Regions from separate parts of the Eubacterium ramulus genome, predicted to be linked through region 3. Evidence: riboswitches for the same ligand, from Rfam matches in the RefSeq annotation. Region 3 holds a riboswitch; each other region holds the start of a gene.

Region 1 (3,153 bases), 200 kb from region 3:
ACATTCCGGTATTTCATGACGATCAGCACGGAACAGCGATTGTGGTGCTGGCAGGTATCATTAATGCGCTAAAGGTGGTCGGAAAACAGAAAGAGAAGTGTAAAATTGTTGTAAACGGAGCAGGTTCAGCAGGTATTGCCATTACAAAATTGCTGTTGCTCTATGGTTTTCCAGAGATCACCATGTGTGATATTAACGGTATAATCAACAGCCATTCTGCGAATCTGAACTGGATGCAGAAAGAAATGCAGAAGGTGACGAATCTGGAAGATAGGACGGGTACACTGGCAGATGCACTGAAAGGCGCGGATATCTTTGTCGGTGTATCAGCACCAAACATTGTGACCGCAGAAATGGTTGCAGGTATGAACAAAGATGCCATTCTTTTTGCCATGGCAAATCCGGTACCGGAAATTATGCCGGATGTGGCAAAAGCGGCAGGTGCAAGAGTTGTTGGAACGGGACGAAGTGATTTCCCGAATCAGGTAAACAATGTGGTGGTTTTTCCAGGGATCTTTAAAGGTGCATTGGAAAGCCGGGCCACAAAGATCACAGATGAGATGAAGCTGATTGCAGCGAATGCGGTGGCAGGACTTGTGGCAGAGGAAGATCTTTCCGAGGATAATATTTTGCCGGAAGCTTTCGATGAGCGTGTGGCAGAAGCTGTCAGTGCTGCTGTAAAAGCTTGTGTAAAACATTGATTACAGTAAAATAAGTGAAAACTTTCAAACCCTCTCCAAAATAAAATTAAAAAGAAGCTACTCTGAATATATCATCAACTATCATGTCAGGGTGGCTTCTTTGTGTATTTTGGAAAAACATCAGATGTAACAGTAACCAATCGGAAACTTTTTTTCAACCATGGATTGACTTTTTATGAGCTATTCTGTATACTATAAGCATCTGAATAGAACATTTAAGTGTCATGTATTTTGTATTGATACAGAACTGTGGGTATGAGTCAGTTCAAAGCAATGAAGCGGAAATACGTGAAGAATAGTGAATCCGGTCAGAATCCGGAACGGTACCGCCACTGTATGCATGGAGGCGCTGCATGAGACGAAAGTCAGTCATTGGGAACAATCCTGAGAAGGCAATGCAGAGACGCTGTTGATATGTAAGTCAGGAGACCTGCTTAAATGGAAATGCTTATTCATTTTCGGAATTGGAATGAATGGGTTTAGTATGTATGTTTTGCAGAAAATCGGCTGCGGCAGTCTGAAATGGCTTGCCGCAGTTTTTATTTGCAAAATTCAATTCCTGGAGAAGAATTTTTAGTCAGGAGGGCAAGTATGAAACGAAACGAAAAACCAATGAAAGAACGAATACTGGAAGAAGCGTTACAGCTTTTTTCACAGAATGGGTACACCGGAACCTCAATGAATGACATTGCAGCAAAATTAGGAGTGACAAAAGCTGCATTGTACAAACATTATAAGAGTAAACAGGAAATTCTGGACAGCATTGTCGAGAAAGCATCCGAGTATGGTCTGCCGGAGGAACAACAGGGTGAGGATTTTCTAAGTGAAAGACAGGTATCTTATGATGATATCAAGACATATACGAAGGAACAATTTTCTTATTGGACCAGCGAAGAATTCCCAAGTTGTTTCCGGAGAGTGCTGACGCTGGAGCAGTACCGCGATCCGCGGATGGCAAATCTCTATCAGAGATATCTGGCAAAAGGGCCGGTGTCTTATATGGAGCCGATTTTTGAGCAGCTGACCAAAGACAGCCAGAAGGCACGACAACTTGTACTGGACTTTTACGGGCCGATTTTTCTGCTTTACAGTATTTATGACGGAGCAGAGGAGAAGGAGAGTGTGGTGGATATTCTGGATCGTCATGTGGACAGTTTTTCCCAGATATTTCAGCAGAAAGCAACCGCAGTAAAATAACGTGCGACGGATCTGGTTTGTATAAGCAGCAGATTCGTTTGACTTGAATTTAAATTGATAGAAAAAGAGTGGGAAAATAGATAAGTTTCATTATTAAGTATCATGTAGGAGGTTATTATGAAGAAAGAAGGATTTGATTTTTTTCAGAATCGTGCATGTGAGTATTTCCCATGTCACAAAGGGGTTGCAGATGAGGATTTTAACTGTCTGTTCTGTTATTGTCCGCTGTATCTGCTGGGCGATGAGTGCGGAGGCAATTTTGAGTATCTGCCAAATGGTATTAAAAATTGTTCCAACTGCACGCTTCCTCATTGCAGAGAAGGATATGCACATGTGATGAACAAATATCTGTTGATCGCAGAACGGATCCGCAAAAAGCCAAGATGTATGGAGGCCTGATTATTTTCAATTCTTTTGTGAAACAAACATGAAGAGTCTGTGTTTTTCGATGGAAGAACACAGATTTTTCTTTTTGTGCATATGTTGTGATAAGAAATAGATTTCTTTTGGAGTGTAATATGAATTTCGGACAGGAAAGATATTCATGGATGGAACAGGATCCGTACACTGGGGATAAAATGCCCTTTTATATGACATATCCCATGCAGAATACGCTATTTGAGGAGACGGAATATGAGAAGGATTGCAGGCGGATGCAGGAACTGTATCCGAGGGACGCGCGGCAGATTCAGAGTCTGGTAGACCGGGAGTGTGACCGGATGGAATATGAAGGCAGCATGATGTATGATCGTTATCCGGACCGGCTGATGCTGGAAATGCTCTGCAGGAAAATATACCGGGAGCTGAATCCGGATCATATAGACGAGGAGGGACGGCTTCAGGTAGAGGAACGTTATTTTCATCTGATCCAGGTGATGCTGATGCAGGAAATGTATCGAAGAAGATGCAGGCATTATCGGTGTCGGAGATGGTATTAGGGCTTGTATGACGCAAAAAGATACCCTATAATTAGCACAGTAGAAACTCTTGTAGCGAATACCATGGATAATAACGATAGAAAAGAGATATATTATGATAAATGAATGGAAAGAGATACTGGCGGACTGTATGGATCAACATCTGGCAAAAATCATCATCAGTGGTCCGCGGAAAAAAGATAGTGTAAGAAAGATTGAAATCCGTCCGGTGCTGCTGAAGGAGCAGTTGGTGTTTCAGGCAAGTGCCTATACGGAAAAACAGGTGCAGCACTATAATCTGACAGAGGAAGAAGTGTATGAAAAGGTGGCGGGCTGGA
Region 2 (3,153 bases), 290 kb from region 3:
GTGTCATACATATAATATCCAGACAGGATATGTGGAGTATGCACATGGAATTTGTGAAAATGCATGGTCTGGGAAATGATTTTATCATTCTTGATGATACGGATCACAGACAGAAAAACGGCAGAGAGGACTTTGAAACAGAAAAGCATTGCTGTGAGGAAAGTGAGCTGTCGCCGGAGCTGGTAAGACATTTCTGTGACCGGCACCGCGGTATCGGAGCCGATGGTGTTATCTGTGTGTGCAATGCGGGACATCCACAGGCAGATTTTCGGATGAAACTGTACAATGCGGATGGAAGCCAGGCAAGAATGTGCGGCAATGGCATCCGCTGTCTGGGCAAATATGTGTATGATCATGGAAAAACAGAAAAAGTGAATCTGCTGATCGAGACGGATGCAGGATTGTACCGTCTGCAGCTGATAAAAAAGGAAGAAACGGACAGGATATGCTCAGTTCGGGTGGATATGGGAACCCCGGATTTTGTGCCGGAGCACATATCTGCCCGTTTTTTGTTGTTCCGGCCGGTTTGTGTATCCATGGGAAATCCGCACTGTGTACTGTTTGTGGAAAGTAGGGAAGCAATGATGCAGTTCCCGTTAAAACAGGAAGGAACCGTTATTGGAAATGAGGAGATATTTCCGGAAGGGGTGAATGTGGAAGTTGTCTGGGTACAGGATGCAGAGCATCTGTGGATGCGGGTCTGGGAACGGGGCTGCGGTGAAACCTTTGCTTGTGGAACCGGAGCCTGCGCAGCGGTGGCAGCTGCCATGCGGCAGAAAAAATGCGGTGCATCCGTGCTGGTAAGAATGACCGGGGGAGAGCTTCTGGTACAATATGACAGACGTCATGGGCACCTTTATCTGACAGGACCGGCAGAGGAAATCTGCCATGGGAAGTTTGGATAAATTGCGTTTATAATTGTGAAAAAATACCAAAGATAACTTTTGGAAGTTCAGATAAATCGTTTTTTTGCTGAAAAATAGCGGCAAATCCATTGACAGAATATGGTGCATAGGATATGATAAAAAACAGAAAAGAATACAGGAATATGCAGTTGTGAAATAGATATTTTTCTGGAAGTCCGGTTAGATTCCGGCACGGCTTATCCCCGCTGTAATGAGAACGAACACTGTCAGATCCACTGGGAAACTGGGAAGGGACAGCAAGTAGGTATGAACTCTTAGTCAGAATACAGTCAATTGCGTATAGATACTACACATATCCGATGGCATAAACGGATGTTTATTTTTTTTCAAAAAATCAGGAAAAATGGGGTGAAAATCTGGATTTTTTATAAAAAATGTATCGCAGAGATCGTGAATTAGCATAACATTTTTTTCTGAAAAGCTGTGAACGGATGGGGTATACCTGGCTTTTTAAATATGATACGGAAGGGGGACCGGTTTAAAAGGCAACAGGCAAATTGCGTGCAGAATCCAAGCATGGACAGAAGCACGCTGCAATAAGGAGGAGGAACGTAGATATGAGAAAACGATGGCTTGCGCTCTTACTGAGCTGTGCTGTTGCGGTAAACACTTGTGTAGTACCCGCTGCAGCCACCACAGTAAGCGATGCGGCGATTGCGACACAGCAGACCGTTTCGGCAGAAGATGCTGAAACACAACAGATTGATTCAGATGAAAATACAAAAGCACAGGGAGGACAGAATGCTGATCTGTATACTTCCGATGTTGCTTCCACAGAAACAGATACGACGGCTGTTTCAGAGACACATGATTTTCTGAGTGGTGTCCTGGTGTCCGGTATTTCCGGCGAAAAAGCTTTTGAAAACGGCGAGGTAACTATTCCGGCAGATACAAGTGCAACGTATCTGTCCATGAAGCCGGTGCTGAATTCAGAAGCTTCCAAAGATCCGTCCATGAAATATACATTCAAGTATATCGATCTGGATGGAAAAGAGTTTACAAAAGAAGATACGGCACGTAACGTATATGTGCGATTTGACCAGGCCTTCCTGGGAGTGAGCGGAAAAGGAAATGATCTGAGTCTCACAGTAACCAAGGGAGATGTGACTGAAACGTATGTTATCCATGTAGTGCGATCTGCAAAACTATCCGGTCTGTCCATGACAGATCATAACGGAAATGCAGTTTCCATCAGTCCGTCTTTTTCTTCCAAAAAGACTGCTTATACAGCACAGGTACTGGACAATGTATCAAATGTAACGATCAAAGCAATCGATCCGGTAGAGTTACAGAATCCGGAGGAATCCGAGATTCTGTTCAACGGAACAGCATCCGCAGACGGTACATATAAGCTGGATGTGGCAGACGGTGAGAACGTCGTTACGATCAAACCAAACAATGGCGCAGCAAGCGCAGACGAATATACACTGACGATCACAAAAGCAGCATCCGCTACTCTTGATGTGAATGTAGAGCCGGCAAACGCACAGGTGTGTCTGTATACTGACAAGGGTGAGCGTATTTATCAGGATAATGGTAAATACTATCTCGCTCCGAATACAGAGTATACATGGACTGCATCCTGTGAAGGATATGTGGGAAAAACAGATAAGATCACTCTGACAGAAGCGTCCACACTGGATATCACACTGGACAAAGCCGCTGAAGGTGAAAAACTTCCACAGCTGAAAGCAGAGTATCCGGGATTCCGTGCAGACTCCAACAATCAGTCCGTTATCAATGCAAAAACTCCTATTACAAAAGAAAGTATCGAAGTAAAATGGGAGCGTCAGATGGGTACATCTGTATCGCCTTCCAGCGGAAGTACACCGGTTATCGTAGATAACAAGGTATATACACAGTCCGGCGGTAAATTATATATGCTGGACAAAGAGACAGGTGAAGTCTTAAAGAGCAGCGACTGTTTCATGAATGCAGGATTCAACCTGATTCCGGTTACCTATGCAGACGGAATGATCTTCGTTCCGCTGGGCGGCGGTATCCAGTGCTTCAACGCTTCCACACTGGAATCTCTCTGGTGTTATAAAGGAAGAACCGGTGCCTGCAACAGCCCGATCCGTTATGAGAACGGAAGGATTTATGTAGGTTTCCAGATGGGCGATTTTGTGTGTCTGACAGCGACTGATGAAGATCCGTCCAACCAGACCGAAATGAAGACACCGTTATGGACCAATTACAGTACGAAAGGTTACTGGTGGGCCGGCGC
Region 3 (3,153 bases):
CTGCTGTTCCCACAAACAGATTCACAATGTGCTTGGATGTCAGACTGACATGAATCGTCATCTTTCCATTTTCTACCGTTAAGGTGCCACGTCCGTCATTTGCCTCGTTAACATGAAACATGCTGCTGTCTGTATTAAATTCAGCATCGTATATACCATCTTCCAATGCCGGTATCTGTACGTCATCCGAAGGCTGTTGTGCTTCATCAGCAGTATCCTTCACAATTTCATCCTGCGCGCTCGTATCCATGCTGTTTTCTTCCGCTTTTGTACTGTCTGCTGCCGGCTGTGCATTATTTCCACAACCACCAAGCATGCCAACTGCCAGTGCAAATACTGCTGCTAATACTGCAATTCTTCTTTTCATATTTCCTTTCTCCTGTGAACAACTTTTCTATATCCACATATCAAAAACTTAACTGTATTTTTTCCATACGCAACTCACAGCAGGAACGAAAAAATCATTCCTGCTGTGAGATTGGATATCATTTTTTACTTTTTACTACGCTATGTATCTCTTATTTACCTAAAGAATCAATAGCTGCTTTTGTATGATCCACATAAATCTGCTGAACAGCCTCAATCTCACCTAAACCGGCAATCTGTGTATCAACTTTATCGAAGTTTCCGCTTGCTGTAAACATACTCTTCCAAGAATCATCATCATCGCCTGCCATATCATTGTTTGCATGATCGCCAGCAACAACCATTAATGGTCTTAAAATAACATTTTTATATCCAGCTGCTTTTACTGCTTCAATAACTGCTTCACAAGCTGTCTCTTCCGGCTCACCCTCTACAGTTCCGACAAATACGTTATCGTATCCAAGTGCTGCCATCTGGGAAGCCATCTGGCTGTAGCTTACTTTTGCTGTATGAGATGTTCCATGTCCCATAAATACGAATGCTGTACTGTCAGCTTTTACTGCTTCCAGAGAATCATATCCGGCATCTTTTACTGCTTCTGCTGTAATATCCTCAGCTACTTTTGCTTTGTCTTCATTTACAACTGTTGCATCTGCTCCTACCTCACCAAGTAACGGTTCAGCAACTGTTACAGATTCAAATTTATCTTTATAATTATCAAGTGCCTCTACCAGTTCATCATACTCAGCACCATGCATTAAGTGAGTTGGCTGAACAACCAGGTTCTTTACACCATTATCAATAGCTCTCTGAAGTGCCTGATCTACATTATCGATTTTTTCACCATCTCTTGCCTGTACATGGTTAATGATGATCTGTGCCGTGAATGCTCTTCTTACAGACCAATCAGGATTTGCTGCCTGAATTGCTTTCTCGACACCACCGATGTCTGCTACACGGCTGTCATTGAAAGATGTACCAAAACTTACAACAAGAATCTCATTTTCTCCAATCTCATCCTGATTCAGCGGATCATCTTTGGACGCATCACCTGTATCTCTTCCGAAATAATCCGGATCAGCATTTTCACCTTCTACTAATTCTTTCTGAGCATCTGTCAGTTTATCCCATGCAGCTTTTGCAGCCTCACACTGCTCATCTGTCTTGTCTGTTCTTTCCTGTACATAGATCGCATCGATCAATGCAGCTACTTCATCCGCTTTCGCCTGATCGGAATCTTCCTCTGCTGCACTTGTCTCACCTGCTGCACTGACTGCATTGTCTTTTCCTGCATCTGCACTGTTGTTGTTTCCACATCCGCCAAGCATTCCAACTGCCATAGCGAATACTGCCACTAAGGCAATCATTCTCTTTTTCATCTCTTCTTCTCCTTTGAGTATCTATTATTCTTCACAGGGTACGGTTCTCCCGATACCAGACAACCGGCAGGTTTCCTGACTGAAAGATCATTGCACCGCTTCCGCCTTCCCAACACAGATCTGTTAATCCGCATCAGTGACCAGTATTCGAATCGGTACTCCTTTATCACAGTGATGGATTCGTACAGGATTTACACCTGTTTCCCTTTTAACCATCCGTCGTTTTTCCTGTAACCAAAAATAACCCTCTGCTGCTCCAATCGTAGTTAACAGCGTTGGATTATTTTTCTTACAAAACTGCCGACTTCCGGCACCTTTTATCTCTTTCTATGAACTTAAAAATATCTTAACATATCCGATAAAAGATTTCAATATCTGAACGCACACTTTCTCCATCAAACTACATACTTGTACACTTCGGACTTACACCTCTGCTGTCGATCCTGACCACAAGAATTTTTCTTAATGACAGCTGTGGCTTCCACATCCATGCTCGCCACATGTATGTCCTTCCCCGTGGCTGTGCTCGTGGTGAGAACACTTAACATTTGGATTATAATCCAGTGTTTCATTAATAAAAGCTTCCACTGCCTTATCCGCATCTCCGGAAACTCCTCCGAAAAGCTTAATTCCTGCTGCCGCTAACGCAATCTGTGCACCGCCTCCGATTCCGCCACAAATCAGAACATCTGCATTCAATGCATTAAGAACTCCCGCCAATGCACCATGTCCGCTTCCATTCGTATCTACTACTTCTGAATATACTACTTTTCCTTCCTCTACATCGTAAATCTTAAACGCCTCTGTGTGTCCAAAGTGCTGAAAAATCTGTCCGTTTTCATATGTTACTGCTATTCTCATTATACTCTCTCCTTTTTCCACTGCATATTTTTGATAAAGTTCCTGCTTGTAACATCCTCCAAGATTACAGTTACTTCCCTGACCATCGCAGATTCTGAAATCCCCGCCTTCAATTCTGAGTGGATGTCCGTCAATAAGTGCATCTGCTATTTTCTTTCTGGCAATCTCGTAAATTCGCTGAACCGTTGTTCTTGCAATCTGCATAGATTCAGCACACTGCTCCTGACTATAACCTTTCTTGTCCAAAAGACGGATTGTCTCATACTCATCGACTGTCAGAACAATGGGAGTTTTTTTCTCATAATCACCTGTCGGAAAAAATTCCAGAACATTCGGGAAATGGCAGACTTTTCTGCATTTTACTGGTCTTGGCATAAACTGCTCCTTTTTGCTTTTCTTATATAATAGTGCAATTACGGGCATATGTCAATAACATATCTGACATATACCCATTTCAATTATAGTTTTTTAGCTTATTATAGTTTGTACTGACAAGTACATTTCTGAAATACCACGCATTTTCCAAAATCAGTGTCCTTCTTTCTTC
Region 4 (3,153 bases), 280 kb from region 3:
GCAAATGTTCTTCGCTTATTGATTCGCCATCATAGATATGGAACGTTACTTTCATATTGCTTGGCAGTGAATCTGCCAGATTTACTGCCATATTCACATACCAGTTGTTCCCGGAAGATGGTAATGCATATTCAGCCACCTGCATGTTTTCAATCTTGTAAGGACTTTCAAAAATCGCACGATATGTCATATCCTTATCAAGCGTTACCTGGAGCTTGGAATCACCTTCGACCGGTATCCATGTCTCGCCACCATCACCGGACTGCTCCCAGCGCACAAACTTATACAGGGATGCTGCTTCTGCGATCAGCGTATGTGTCTCTCCTCCGTCACGTACCTGGCTGACTGTTCCACCAGTCGTCTGAACCAGACTGAGTTGGTAAACCACCGCTGGCATTTTTTCAAAAACAGGTGTAATATGGCATACTTTCAATGCCCCATCCTGTGATGTCGTACCTTCATAATTCAGATAATAGGTATTTCGATTCTGATATGGAGACTGATACATTTTAAAATGCCAGTCAGAATCTGCCACGGTCAGAAAACCTTTCAGTGCACTTACTTCGTTCGGTCCAGCCGCAACAGCAGCCGTTTCCGGGCAGGTTCCATCAAAAAACCGGTCACCTATCTGCCAGCCACGAAACAGGTAGGTATCCGTATCCCAGTTCGTATCCCGCATCTGCGCAAGGTTGCCGCTAAATGATCCGATATTGGTAATCCGTTTCGGCAGAGTACCATTTACACCCCATAATGTCACTTTACTTAATGAATCATCCGATACTAAAGTACCATCCGACTGACGAAGCATTGCCTTGTCAATCTCCACGCGCGGACGTGTTCCTGTTTTATAACAAATTTTGGCAATTGCAGTAGTAACTACTGTTGGCGTCATATTTTCCTGCAAACCTTTGTTTGTTATAATAGCCCGATAATACTTTGTCTGACCAACCGTGACCTTCGGTACATAAGTGCTGACCAGTGGGGCACTCATTGTAGTTCCTGCGCCTTCAGCATCGGTAAATGTACTTCCGTCATCGGACACCTGCCATAAAATCGCCAATGTATTCTTGTTGTAATCAGATGGATTGTACTTCAACTGTACGCGCAGCTGACCTACTTTGTCCGAGTCATCGGCATAATAAGTAGCCGACTGACGACTGAGATCTGTCAGGACTGAATAAAAGACCGGTGCCGGTGCTGCTGTCACTGTATCATCCGCCTGTACTGCGACAGGACTGTTGCTGCCTGCTGCCAGTGCTGATATGGATGACATCGGTAACAGACTGAACACCATCAGCAGAGCAAGCATCAGCGACACAATTTTTTTGCTGTGTTTTTTCATTTTCTTCTCCTTTTTCCTGTAGGCTCCCCAAAACCTTCTCCCCCATTGTAGTTCTAAAGATTCCGAGTATTTGTTGTTTACTATCTATATAAACCGCTTTCCTGCGGATTGTATCCGTTTTTTGAGGAACAAAAATAAACCCCCGATATGCTTTCGGACATTTATCTACTGAGCTGCAACTGCCTGTATTCTGACTTAAAGTTCCAACCTACTCATTGTCCCTTCCCGGTTTCCCAGTGGTATCGACAACTTTCGTCCTTATTACAGCGGAGATAAACCGTGCCGGATTCTGACCGGACTTCCTAGATTGTATTTCTATCATTCCGCAGTTGTAATATGCTCCCTATGCAATTTTAGATGTGCAGTGATTCTGAGAAGAATATGTCAGCTTTCGCTGACCGGAATCACGCACCAAGTCTCACGTGCGTTCGACTTGAATTTATTCTTATCATAGCACACCCATTGCTTCAACATCAATCATTCTGACACAAAATTCTTAATATTTTTTTCTATTTGACAAGAAATTCGATGTAATTTCCTGTCAAAAAGAAAAAGAACCTCCAATCTCAGTTTTCCAAGATCAGAAGTTCTCTTTTTTCATTTTATATTGCTTAAAACAGCGGTGTCTTATATACGCCGTCTGCGATCAGCTGTGCAAATGCATCTACTACCGTCTGTCGGTCTTCCTGATAGGTTACACCAAACCACTTGTCCTGTGTCTCCAGAACTTTGACCGTTACTTCACCATTTGCAAGCATATCGCCGATGATGGTCGGAAGCAGATACTCTGCTTTGATGTTGCCCGGCTCCACATTTGCCAGAAACTCTGCGAATCCTTTGTCAAGTACATCAAGAAACTCCGGTGTCACGCCCCACATATTCATAGATACATGCGTTCCTTCCGGAATCTCGCTGCCATTTTCATCTTTTACAATACCGTCTGTATCACGGGCAATGCCGCTGGTCTCAACGATCTTCTGAAGCATCTCCTCATCATCGACCTGACATACACCACGGGTAACGGTTCCGTTATCGCTGAGCGTGTTGTCCAGAATAAATCCTGCCATGCAATACTGATATTTGGTATTGCCGCAGTTTACCAGATAATCATGCACTTTTACAAATGCTTCTTTTCCATAATAGTCATCTGCATTGATCACTGCAAACGGCTCATTTACCACACCTTTGCAGCATCTTACTGCCTGACCGGTTCCCCACGGTTTTGTGCGGTCTGCCGGTTTCTCAAATCCTTCCGGGAGATCATCCAGAGACTGGAATACATATTCCACATCACAAATTTTCTCGATACGGTCTCCGATCACTTCTCTGAAATCTTTCTCGATATCTTTACGGATGATAAACACGATTTTATTAAATCCTGCTTCCAGTGCATCATGAATGGAATAATCAATAATAATCTCGCCATTCGGCCCAACCGGAGTCAGCTGTTTCACACCACCGCCGAATCTGGAGCCAATGCCTGCCGCCATAATAACCAATGTTGTATTCATACTGCTATTTCCTTCCTGAAATCTTCTAATTGTTTTTTCCTGTATTTAACAGAATTGTAACATTTTTTCTCTGGTTCGTAAAGCATAACCTTAGTTTCCAATCATAATTTGAACATTTTTCATGCATATTCATGCATATTCTGCTAAAAATCGTGTTTTTTCACAAAAATATGTCTCCCTGGCATCCAATCCCGGGAGACATCCATTTTTCTGTCCAAAGATATGCTGTTTTTATTTCCGTTTTTTGGAGATTTTCACACCGGCCGTAATACCAACCACTGCCGCTGCCACCACAACAAT

The links. Region 3 has a riboswitch for cobalamin ahead of ACIRUQ_RS11140 (sirohydrochlorin cobaltochelatase). Riboswitches for the same ligand answer to the same signal wherever they lie in the genome.
Region 1: another riboswitch for cobalamin. It lies ahead of ACIRUQ_RS12135 (TetR/AcrR family transcriptional regulator); the one in region 3 lies ahead of ACIRUQ_RS11140 (sirohydrochlorin cobaltochelatase).
Region 2: another riboswitch for cobalamin. It lies ahead of ACIRUQ_RS09810 (cadherin-like beta sandwich domain-containing protein); the one in region 3 lies ahead of ACIRUQ_RS11140 (sirohydrochlorin cobaltochelatase).
Region 4: another riboswitch for cobalamin. It lies ahead of ACIRUQ_RS09855 (bacterial Ig-like domain-containing protein); the one in region 3 lies ahead of ACIRUQ_RS11140 (sirohydrochlorin cobaltochelatase).

The regions. Positions count from the first base shown of each region.
Region 1 is NZ_CP173382.1:2,581,045-2,584,197, reverse strand. It holds gene ACIRUQ_RS12140 (NADP-dependent malic enzyme) at 1-701, shown strand, start outside; cobalamin riboswitch at 946-1,154, shown strand; gene ACIRUQ_RS12135 (TetR/AcrR family transcriptional regulator) at 1,293-1,898, shown strand; gene ACIRUQ_RS12130 (cysteine-rich small domain-containing protein) at 2,016-2,297, shown strand; gene ACIRUQ_RS12125 (hypothetical protein) at 2,417-2,836, shown strand; gene ACIRUQ_RS12120 (SAM-dependent methyltransferase) at 2,931-3,153, shown strand, end outside.
Region 2 is NZ_CP173382.1:2,087,848-2,091,000, reverse strand. It holds gene dapF (diaminopimelate epimerase) at 45-905, shown strand; cobalamin riboswitch at 1,038-1,216, shown strand; gene ACIRUQ_RS09810 (cadherin-like beta sandwich domain-containing protein) at 1,484-3,153, shown strand, end outside.
Region 3 is NZ_CP173382.1:2,378,766-2,381,918, forward strand. It holds gene ACIRUQ_RS11135 (hypothetical protein) at 1-367, opposite strand, end outside; gene ACIRUQ_RS11140 (sirohydrochlorin cobaltochelatase) at 519-1,745, opposite strand; cobalamin riboswitch at 1,793-1,999, opposite strand; gene ACIRUQ_RS11145 (DUF134 domain-containing protein) at 2,208-2,981, opposite strand.
Region 4 is NZ_CP173382.1:2,103,044-2,106,196, forward strand. It holds gene ACIRUQ_RS09855 (bacterial Ig-like domain-containing protein) at 1-1,342, opposite strand, end outside; cobalamin riboswitch at 1,505-1,688, opposite strand; gene ACIRUQ_RS09860 (sugar phosphate nucleotidyltransferase) at 1,954-2,853, opposite strand; gene ACIRUQ_RS09865 (cohesin domain-containing protein) at 3,085-3,153, opposite strand, start outside.